2 linked regions of the Lacibacter sediminis genome follow. The protein of the gene in region 1 interacts with the protein of each later gene in a pairwise test. Links are inferred from orthologs where the notes say so. Each region holds a gene or a part of one and is shown on either strand. Other genes may lie near its edges.

The links. Proteins that work in one complex are often made in the same cells at the same time.
Region 2: the proteins of gyrA (region 1) and gyrB interact in binary tests that used the Escherichia coli proteins (3 or more experiments, as listed by UniProt). The link is inferred for Lacibacter sediminis from one-to-one orthologs.

Annotation. Positions count from the first base shown.
Region 1 is NZ_CP060007.1:2,846,047-2,851,702, forward strand. Bases 1,710-4,884 are described here. They hold gyrA (DNA gyrase subunit A), read left to right. Parts: upstream 1,710-2,071; coding sequence 2,072-4,684; downstream 4,685-4,884. Other genes in these bases: H4075_RS12020 (DUF6089 family protein), read left to right, coding at 1,710-1,918; H4075_RS12030 (tetratricopeptide repeat protein), read left to right, coding at 4,712-4,884. Also shown: H4075_RS12015 (tryptophan 2,3-dioxygenase family protein), read right to left, coding at 1-812; more of H4075_RS12020, read left to right, coding at 1,028-1,709; more of H4075_RS12030, read left to right, coding at 4,885-5,656. UniProt on the Escherichia coli protein: A type II topoisomerase that negatively supercoils closed circular double-stranded (ds) DNA in an ATP-dependent manner to maintain chromosomes in an underwound state.
Region 2 is NZ_CP060007.1:4,396,349-4,401,774, reverse strand. What follows is about bases 1,218-4,162. They hold gyrB (DNA topoisomerase (ATP-hydrolyzing) subunit B), read right to left. Parts: upstream 3,717-4,162; coding sequence 1,719-3,716; downstream 1,218-1,718. Other genes in these bases: H4075_RS18730 (helix-turn-helix domain-containing protein), read left to right, coding at 3,986-4,162; H4075_RS18740 (hypothetical protein), read right to left, coding at 1,344-1,541; H4075_RS18745 (hypothetical protein), read left to right, coding at 1,218-1,277. Also shown: H4075_RS18750 (DUF4870 domain-containing protein), read left to right, coding at 132-497; more of H4075_RS18745, read left to right, coding at 621-1,217; more of H4075_RS18730, read left to right, coding at 4,163-4,924; H4075_RS18725 (TonB-dependent receptor family protein), read left to right, coding at 5,039-5,426. UniProt on the Escherichia coli protein: DNA gyrase negatively supercoils closed circular double-stranded DNA in an ATP-dependent manner to maintain chromosomes in an underwound state.

The DNA.
Region 1 (5,656 bases):
TCAAGTATTTGAAACGAAGTTTGAAACACGGGAAAATCTCGATACAGCATAATGAACAATGCACTACGCATGGCAGCATCGCTGAACGAACCATCTGCTTGTTTTTCCTGTATAAACTGTGTATCAAAATCGGCCAGCTTATGTTGTTCCCTTTCTGTTAAACTGCTTTGATAAATATTTCTGTAATCGTTCCAGAAAGCATGCAATTCAGTTGGTGGATGCAATACGGCGTAACCTTTCCAGAATTTCTCATCAAAGAATGGCATACGTTCTAACCATTGATTGATCAGCTGCAAAACGGTTTGAGATCCTTCAATAGAATTGATCTCGTTAAAATCATTCTGCGCAAAACCACCTTCGTTGGTACGCTTGTAATAATCATGCTGATGACGTTTCTCCATTTTCAAACCAAGCGTTGCTTCAATTAAACGAAACTGTTTGCTTTGAAAACCCGATGCAGGAGTGAGCAGGTTACGGAATTCAAGAAAATCCATCGGCGTCATGGTGTCAAGTATCGTTACCTGTTGATTCAGCAATTCTAATATTCGTGTAACACGTTTCAAACGATGACGGCACAGATTCAGATCTTCACTGTTATCATCTACCTTTTCTTTGCTGAATACTTTTTTTACAAAGTCCAGTTCAAATAAAATCTGTTTGAACCATAGTTCATAAGACTGGTGAATGATGATGAACAACATTTCATCATGCGCAGGTTGCTGGCCTTCAGCAAAACTTAAAAGATGCTGGCTGTCGAGAATTTTCTCCAGCTGCAAATAAGAAGGGTAGTACTGTCCGTTATCAGGTTTCATGTGTAAATTTTAGTTGTTTATGGCCACATGTTATTCGCCAGAAAATTTTTATGGCTCATTTCATATGCTTTCGTTAAGGCGGCAAGGTTAAAGAAATTTCATGAACTTATATCAGGCTGCAGTTACTTTGCTATACGAATTCATTTATTTATCCGTTTTATCAAATAACGTATCCTGTGTAAGACTGGCTTTATTTTTGCAAAACAAATATTCATATGCAAAAGAAACTGATCTTAACCTTACTCACCGTTGTAACCTTTACTGCACTTACTGCACAAGATCTTCGTTTAAATCTCTTTGGAGGTATGGCCAATTACAATGGCGATCTTCAATCAAGACCAATAACTTTTCAGCAGGCTCGATATAGTGTGGGGCTTTGGGCCAGTTATGACATCAACCCCTATGTGATGTTGCGTGGCGGGCTTCATTTTGCCGAGGTAAGAGCGGAAGACCGTTTTCAAAAGAACCCAGCAAACATCTTGCGTAATCTCAGTTTCGCAACAAATATCATCGAATTACATGCCGGTGCTGAATATCATTTTCTTGGAATGACCGACAGGGTTTTCTCACCTTATGTTTTTGGTGCCCTTGCAGGTTTTTATTACAATCCGTATGCATATGACCAGGGAGGAAACAAGGTTTTCCTGAAACCACTGTCAACAGAAGGACAGGGTTTAGCTGGATACCCCGATCGTCAGCCATATAGTTTAACTCAATTTACAGTTCCACTTGGCGTAGGTGTTCGTATGGTACTTACCGACAGGATTGATGTTGGTGCAGAGTTTGGCTACCGCAAAACATTTACTGACTACATGGATGATGTAAGTCGTTCTTATGTTGATCAGGCTGTGTTACTTGCTTCACGTGGACCAAAAGCTGTTGAAATGGCATTTCGTACACCGGAAGTTCCCGGTCATTCAATCGATCCTTATCCGGTTGATTTGGAAAAAAGAGGCGGCTCCGAATTTAAAGACAATTACTACTTTCTCGGTTTAACATTCACCTATCGTATCACCGGCGGCGACCGTTCGGGAGGCCGTTTAAGCGGCGGACGTGGTGGTGGCAAACGACGTTCAAGTTTAGGCTGTCCTACTAACGTTTTTTAAACGGATTTTTCAACTAAAAAATCACCCCGGTTTTCTTATCCACAAACTGCAATAAATTGTTGAAAAACAGTGAAAATAAAGGCTGTTTTTCTGTCGGGTTCCGTATGCTTTTCGGTATCTTTGGCCGCTTCAATTTAAGCGACATTTTAAGCTATGGATCAAACAGAAAATACAATGGAAAACGGGCAGGATAGGAATGGTCGTATCATACCCGTAAATATCGAGGAGCAAATGAAAACTGCCTACATCGATTATTCGATGTCAGTGATCGTTGGCCGTGCGTTGCCCGATGTAAGAGATGGATTAAAACCCGTTCACCGCCGCATTTTGTATGCAATGAACGAACTGGGTTTGCAATACAACAAAGCCTACAAGAAAAGTGCAAGAGTGGTGGGTGAGGTGCTTGGTAAGTATCACCCCCATGGCGATGGATCTGTTTACGATGCCATGGTGCGTATGGCCCAGGAATGGAGCATGCGTTACACCTTGGTTGATGGCCAGGGTAACTTTGGTAACCAGGATGGTGATGGCCCTGCAGCGATGCGTTATACCGAGGTAAGAATGGAACGTCTTACCGAAAGTATGCTGGGCGATATCGATAAAGAAACAGTCGATTTTCAAAACAACTTCGATGATTCCGAAAGAGAACCTTCGGTTCTTCCTACACGTATTCCGCAATTATTGGTGAATGGTTCAAGTGGTATTGCTGTTGGTATGGCTACCAACATGATGCCGCATAACCTGGGTGAGGTAATTGACGGCTGTATAGCGTTTATCGATAACCGGGAGATTACGATCGATGAGTTGATGACGCATGTAAAAGCTCCTGACTTTCCAACTGCCGGTACCATTTACGGCATGGAAGGCATTAAAGCCGGTGCTCATTTTGGACGTGGTCGTGTTGTGTTGCGTGGTAAACTAACCATCGAAACAAAAACAAGTGGCCGTGAACAGATCATCATTACAGAAGTACCGTACCAGGTAAACCGTGATGCATTAACCGATAAGATCGGTCAGTTGGTGAATAATAAAGTGATTGAAGGTATTGTTCACGTAAACAACGAGAGTAACCAAAAGGAAGGTACACGTATTGTTGTTGACCTGAAGCGTGATGCTGTTGCCAACGTGATCGTGAACCAGCTGTTTAAGTTCACCGAACTGCAAACTTCTTACGGCATCAATAATGTTGCCATTGTAAAAGGCCGACCAAAAACACTTAACCTCAAAGAACTCATCTCTGAGTTTGTTGAATTCCGTCATGAGGTTGTTGTACGTCGTACGAAATATGAATTACGCAAAGCGCAGGAAAGAGCACATATCTTATTAGGTTATCTGATTGCATTAGATCATCTCGATGAAGTAATTGCTCTCATCCGCAGTTCTGCAACACCCGATGTTGCCAAAGAGAATTTGATCAATGCAGGTTGGGGATTGGATGAAATACAAGCCAAAGCAATTCTTGAACTCCGTCTCCAGCGTTTAACAGGCATGGAGCGTGATAAGATCAAGAATGAATATGATGAGTTAATGAAACTGATCAATCATTTGAACGAGCTTTTATCAAACGAAACCATGCGTTTCGATCTCATTAAAACCGAGTTACTCGAAATAAAAGAGAAATTTGGTGACGAACGTAAAACAGAGATCACTTACTTAGACAATGAAGTGCGTATTGAAGACCTCATTAAAGAAGAAGATGTGGTGATCACTATTTCACATCATGGTTATATCAAACGTACTTCGGCTAATGAATACCGTCAGCAACGCAGAGGCGGCAGGGGAGCAATGGGTAGTAAAACAAGAGAAGAAGATTATGTAGAACATCTCTTTGTTGCATCTACTCACCATACACTTTTATTCTTCACGGAAAAAGGAAGGGTGTATTGGCTGAAGAGTTATGAAATTCCCGAAGGCGATAAAACAAGCAAGGGCAGAGCTATTCAAAACCTGATGCAATTACCGCCTGATGATAAAGTGAGAGCAATTATTGATGTTGCCAATATCGAAGATGAAGAATTTGTGAAGAATCATTACATTGTATTGTGTACAAGAAAGGGTATCATTAAGAAAACGCTTTTGGAAGACTTTAGCAGACGCCGTGCAACTGGTGTTAACGCTATCACCATCGTTGAAGGTGATGAATTACTAGAAGCGAAGATGACTGATGGAAGCAGTGAAATTATGATGGCGGTGAAAAGCGGCCGTGCAATTCGTTTCCCTGAAGAAAAAGTAAGACCAACGGGTCGTGGTGCCATCGGTGTTGCAGGTATTGAAGTGGATGATGAGAATGACGAGGTGGTTGGTATGATTTGTGTTAACAGGGATGACACCAGCCGCACTGTATTGGTAGTAAGTGAAAAAGGATACGGTAAGCGTACCCCTGTTGATGAATACCGGATGACCAACAGAGGTGGTAAAGGTGTAAAAACAATTAACGTGACTGATAAAACAGGTCCGTTGGTTGGTATGCTGGAAGTGACCGAGAAAGAAGATCTGATGATCAGTTGTAGGAGTGGTATCACTATTCGTATGAAAGTGAATCAGATCAGTGAACAGGGACGTGCTACACAAGGTGTTAAACTGATACGGGTTGATGATGGCGATGAAATTGCAGCAATTACCCGTTTGGATGAAGAGGAAGAAGTAGTAGATGCAACTGATGTACTACCGGAAGCATCTGATAGTTCTGACAATAACATTTCTGACAACTCTGATCATAACACAACAACGACCGACGAAACACCTGAATCATCTGACAATCAGTAAAAAACAATAAACACAAAAAATAAAGAGATGAAAAAATTTCTTTTCTCAGCGGTTGCTGTACTGTTTTGCCTGGGTCTTTCTGCACAGGATGTAAAGAAGATCCGCAATGCTTACGACAAAAAAGATTGGCCAAAAGCAAAAGAGGCAGTTGATCTTGCTTTAGCGAATGAAAAAGAACAAAAGAATTGGGAAGCCTGGTATTACAAAGGATTGATCTATGGCCAGATCGCCAAAGATGCAACCCTGAAGGCAACCGTTCCTGATGCATGGATGCAATCATTCGATGCCTATCAAAAAGCAATGGAGCTTGACCAGAAACAGTCGGAAGTTTATATGATGACAAGGCAGTATCCGATTTTTGATAACTATCTCGAATTGCAAAAAGAAGCCAACCAGTTATACAATAGCGGCAACTACCAGGGCGCTTTGGATGGCTATAAAAAAGCCGACAAAGTTGGTCGTTTCATCTTTAAAAATAAATGGGCGCTGAGCGAAGTTGATACCATCCTGTATTACTATGCCGGTGCTGCTGCTATGCAGTTAGAAAATAAAGAAGAAGTAGTTTCTTTCTTCCAGAAAATAGCTGATGCCAACATTGGTGGCGAAGGTTATGATGTGGTGTACCGCTATCTTACTTATTACTACGATCAGAAGAAAAATCCGGAGTTAGCAGCTAAATATGCTGAAAGCGGACGTAAGCTTTATCCAAAGGATACTTACTACGATCGTATTGAACTCGATAAAATGCGTAAGAGCGGGGCAGATGCGTTAGAAATATTTAAGAAGTACGAAGGTATTGTTGAAACAGACCCTAAAGATTACGAGGTGCGTTACGATTATGCAGCTGAGATCTTTAACTGGCTCTATATGGATTCAAAAGCAACAGCAGAACAAAAACCTGCTTACTTCGACAAGATCATTTCTGCATTGAAGAAGTGTATTGAACTTGATCCAAAGCAGCCAGATGCTCAT
Region 2 (5,426 bases), 1.5 Mb from region 1 along the record:
CCGGAAAACTTCCAACTGAATAAATGGGTAGTTTTTCTAAATCCACCCAATTTCTTCTTATTTTTAATTGTACAAAGTTGCTGTTTCTTCCGTCTTTAACCGATCATTTTTAAAGCATTAAACCTTCATTCATGGAACAAAACTTTGCAAATTCGAGTGAGATCAGGTACGCACAGGTAAGCAGCGATGAACGATCTATCGCTATTCTCACACATGTACTATCCATCTTCTTTTCCATCCTCGCTCCTTTAATCATATATCTTGTAAAAAGGAATGAATCACGTTATGTAGGTGAGCATGCCAAAGAAGCATTGAATTTCGGAATCAGCGTGGTTATCTATTGCATCATCTGCATACCACTGATATTTATAATCATAGGTATTTTCTTTTTGATTGCTATTGGTATAGGTTCGCTTATTATTTACATCATTGCGGCCGTAAAAGCGGCTGATGATGTGTTGTACCGTTATCCATTCACCATCCGTTTCATCAAGTAGTTTTACTTTTTTTAAGTTAATTCATTGATAAAGGCTTTCATAAACGAAAGCCTTTATTAATTTTGGTACTGCAATTGTTCCAATATCTATGACACATTGTATTATTCAATTAAAACCGAGCTTATGAAACAAGTTCTACTCTTGATTTCTCTCTCATTACTGATCAACTCCTGCGCAAGAAAACGAATGATGGAAAGGGTGCAGCAATATAACATCCGTACCATTGCTATTCTTCCTGCTCAGTTAGAAGTAACCGGAAACATTCCAAAGAAATTAACGCCTGAACAGGTAAATGAGATGATTGAAAGAAACAGCACGTTTCTAAACCGTGCTTTGTACATCGACCTGGTGCAGTATGTTGATACACGTTTGCGTCGCTACTCGCAGGTTCAATTTCAAAGCTCGGAGCGTACTAAAAAACTATTGGAGGAAAAAGGCATTACTGATTCTGCATCCTGGCAAATGGATCCTGCAGAGCTTTCGAAAATACTGGGTGTTGACGCAGTGGTATCAACCAAGGTAACGCAGAACCATATTCTCAGTAATGAAGTGGCAATGGGTGTTGATGTGGTAGGTGGTATTCTTAACCGTACTGTTCCGGGTATTGGTGTGCCAACGGGAATGGCCCGTACAAGTGATATGTTTGTGAGTAGTGCTCTTGTGAAAGAAGGTTATACCGTGTGGAGCACACGATTTACCAACCAGACAGATTGGAACTATCCATTTCAGCAATCCATTCAAAATGTAACAAGAGCTATTGCAAGAAGATTTCCTTTATAAAGAATCCTGTCAATAAAAAAGTCGTTCCACGTTAGCGGAACGACTTTTTTTATGGGTAGAATAAGATTAATCCCAGCCTTTTTTTGCAGTGCCTGCAGCAATTGCAGCCAGAGCTTTTGCTTCGCCTAATAAGGCAGTAAGTTTGTTACCTTTTCCATCATCACCTTTAGCAATGTATCCACCTTTAGCTGTACGCTCAACTACTGCATTCTGGATAGGAACGTTCTTTTCTTTTGTCTTTACGTTATACGCTGTTAATTCCATAATTTAATTTTTTATGAGGGGGTTAGTTAATAATTACCGTCACTCGGTTCGGGCTAAAGTACAGATTTTCGCTAAAAAAGGACTTAAAATGCTTTCCACAGCCGCTATGCATTGAAAATCAATAAAAAAGCGACCCGGATTGACGGGCCGCTCGTATGATTTGTATAAAATTCCGCCTTAAATGTCAAGGTTTGCGTACTTGGCGTGGCTTTCAATAAACTCCCTTCTTGGAGCAACTTCATCGCCCATAAGCATGCTGAATACCCTGTCGGCCTCCGCTGCACTTTCAATCGTAACCATCTTCAGCGCACGTGTGCCCGGGTTCATGGTTGTTTCCCATAACTGGTCGGCATTCATTTCACCCAAACCTTTGTATCGTTGTACGCCCACACTGTCTTCTTTACCTGCACCAAATTGTGCAACGTACGCTTTGCGTTCTTCTTCATTCCATGCGTAAGCCATTTCCTTTCCTTTCTTCACCTGGTATAACGGTGGCTGTGCGAGATAGAGATAACCCTGCTCAACAATCGCCGTCATATAACGGAAGAAAAAAGTAAGGATCAATGTGGCGATATGACTACCATCCACATCGGCATCGGTCATGATGATGATCTTGTGATAACGAAGCTTGCTGATGTCTAACGCTTTTGGATCTTCAGGAGTACCCATCTTTACACCAAGAGCTGTAAACATATTCCGGATCTCTTCGTTATCGTAGATCTTATGCTCCATTGCTTTCTCTACGTTCAATATCTTACCACGTAAAGGAAGAATGGCCTGGAAACTACGGTCACGGCCTTGCTTGGCAGTACCACCTGCCGAATCACCTTCGACTAAATATAATTCGCAACGTTCAGGATCACGATCAGAACAATCAGCCAGTTTACCCGGCAAACCGCCACCGCTTAATACGGTTTTACGTTGCACCAGTTCACGTGCTTTCTTAGCTGCTGCTCTTGCCTGTGCCGCAAGGATAATTTTTTGAACGATGTTCTTTGCTTCTCTTGGATTTTCTTCGAGATAAGCTTCCAGTGTGCGGCTTACAGATGTTTCCACAATACCACTTACTTCACTGTTGCCGAGCTTGGTTTTTGTTTGACCTTCAAACTGTGGTTCAGGAACCTTTACTGAAATGATAGCAGTTAAACCTTCACGGAAATCATCTCCTTCAACATCTACTTTTGCTTTTTCAAACAAGCCTTCTTTTTTTCCGTATGATGTAAACACCCTCGTAATTGATCTGCGGAAACCGGTTACGTGTGTACCTCCTTCAATGGTGTTGATGTTGTTTACATATGAAAAGATATGTTCACTGTACGAGTCATTATACACCATGGCAACTTCTACTGCTACATTACTCTCAGGGTCATGACCATCCATGTAGATCACTTGAGGTAACAGTGGACTGCGTTTGCCATTCTTCTCAATCAATTCTACAAATTCAGTGATACCACCTTCGCTGAAGAATGTGTTACTGTAAGTTGCACCGTTCTCATCCACTTCACGAAGATCGTTGAGGATAATGCGGATGCCTTTATTCAAAAACGATAATTCACGTAAACGTGCTTCAAGAATTTCTTTTTTATAAACAGATGCGGTGAAGATGGTCGTATCGGGCCAGAAATGAACCCTTGTACCCGTAATATCGCTTACACCTGCTTCACGAACAGGATACTGAGGAACACCAATGCGATATTCCTGCTCAAATATTTTTCCTTCACGCTGAACGGTTACCTGCAGTTTAGATGACAATGCGTTTACGCAACTTACACCCACACCATGCAAACCACCTGATACTTTGTAAGAACCTTTATCGAACTTACCACCGGCATGCAACACAGTCATTACAACTTCAAGTGCAGAACGTTTTTCTTTTGTATGCATGGCAGTAGGAATACCACGACCATCATCCTGCACACTGATGCTGTTATCTTCATGAATGTTGACTGTAATGTTTTTACAATAACCTGCAAGGGCTTCATCGATCGAGTTGTCGACCACTTCATACACGAGGTGATGCAAACCTTTTTCACTGATATCGCCAATGTACATGGCGGGACGCTTACGAACCGCTTCTAAACCTTCTAAAACCTGGATACTGTCGGCGCCATAACCTGCATTTTGTGCTGCTGCACTGATGGCTTTTTCCTGTAAGTCTGTTAACTCTGTGCTCATATAATGATTCTCAAAAAATCTGATTGGGAGTGGTGAAAATATATTCGGACAAATGTACGGAAAAGGCAGCGGTTGAAGCGATTTTTAAAGCCGATTTTACAGCAAGAAATCCACAATTTTTCTGCTGAAAATGAAGGGTTTGAAACAGTTTGTGGAATTCTTGAAAACAGGAGCGGCAGACTACTTCTTTTTCCATCCAAAAACATGACAAAACTCTGTCAATAGCCCATGATAATAGCCCTGCTTTATGACCTATCTTTGCCATCCCAATGCAGCAATTAAACGAATTACTCACACTCGCCAACCGAAACCCGCTCTTAACACATGAGCTGGATCTGGTATATGAGCAGGAAAAGCAAATTCCCGGCTCGGTGCAGTATGGTATTTATCGCTACAAATTGCTGCCACATGTTACTCCTGAAGACACGGCGGTGCTGGTGTATAATTCGCAATCTCAGCAATCAAAGGAGCGGAATATTGAGCTGCGTTTCTGCATCAATGGAAATAAATATTGTAACAGCAAAACCTGCGCAAACGGGGTTTGTAAAAAAACATCGGCCGATTGTACTGCAGAGCCAACAATCGATGTATTCATGTTTCGTTTTTCTCCTTCTTATCTTACTCCGTTTGTAAAAGGGAAAACCATTACAACAAAAAGTGAGCGGGTGCTTGCGTTTAAAGAAAAACAATCTTTCATCACAACGGTTAATCTTTGCAGCCGTATCAGAACGGTATTGGAAAACCTGTTACAGCATAATTACAGTAATGCACTGGAGAATATTTATGTAAACAGCCAGTTGCAAACATTGCTGTTGTATGGATTAGAATGTTTAACTGATCAGAAAGCTGAAGACAGTTTTGTTTGCCGTTTTCTTGCAACGGATAATGCAAAAGATACCATTCTGCAGGCAAGGGAAATTTTATTGCAACGTATTGGCGAGCCCATCACCATTAAAGAATTGAGCCGTAAAGTAGGAACCAACGAATGTTATTTGAAAAAAGGGTTCAAAGAAATGTTCGGAACTACCATCTTCGAATTCTACCAGAGCCAGCGAATGGAACACGCTAAATATCTTTTATACGAAAAAGGGTTAAGCGTTACCGAGGTAAGTGCATTACTCGGTTATTCCTCCATCTCACACTTTTCTACTGCGTTTAAAAAGCACACGGGGCTGAAGCCATGTGAATTGTTGTTCAGAACAAACTAATACCTGTTCATTTTCTCTGAGGCTTTCCGTATTGCGTAAACAGTTTTCCTTATTCTGTAAATGATTTGAATGGTTGTAATGCACCTTTGCCCCCGATTAAACTTGGGAATGAACATGAAAAGAACCATTATCACAATTTGCCTGGCAATAATAGCTTTACAAACAACAGCTCAACAGGATTCAACAAAAACAGACAGCAGTCGTCTCCATACAAAATACCTGGCCGATATAACAGTAGTTGGCCGTAACAGCCGTGCTGATGTACATTTTTTACCGGAAATTGTTGGTGTAAATATCAATGCTGGTAAGAAGAACTCATTAATTGTAGTCGATAATGTGCAGGGAAATGTTGTTACCAATACCATGCGGCAAGTGGTAGCCAAAATTCCCGGTATTCAAATTTGGGAAAGCGATGGCAGCGGTATACAGATCGGTATTGCGGCAAGAGGATTGAGCCCTAACCGTAGTTGGGAATTCAACACAAGACAAAATGGTTATGATA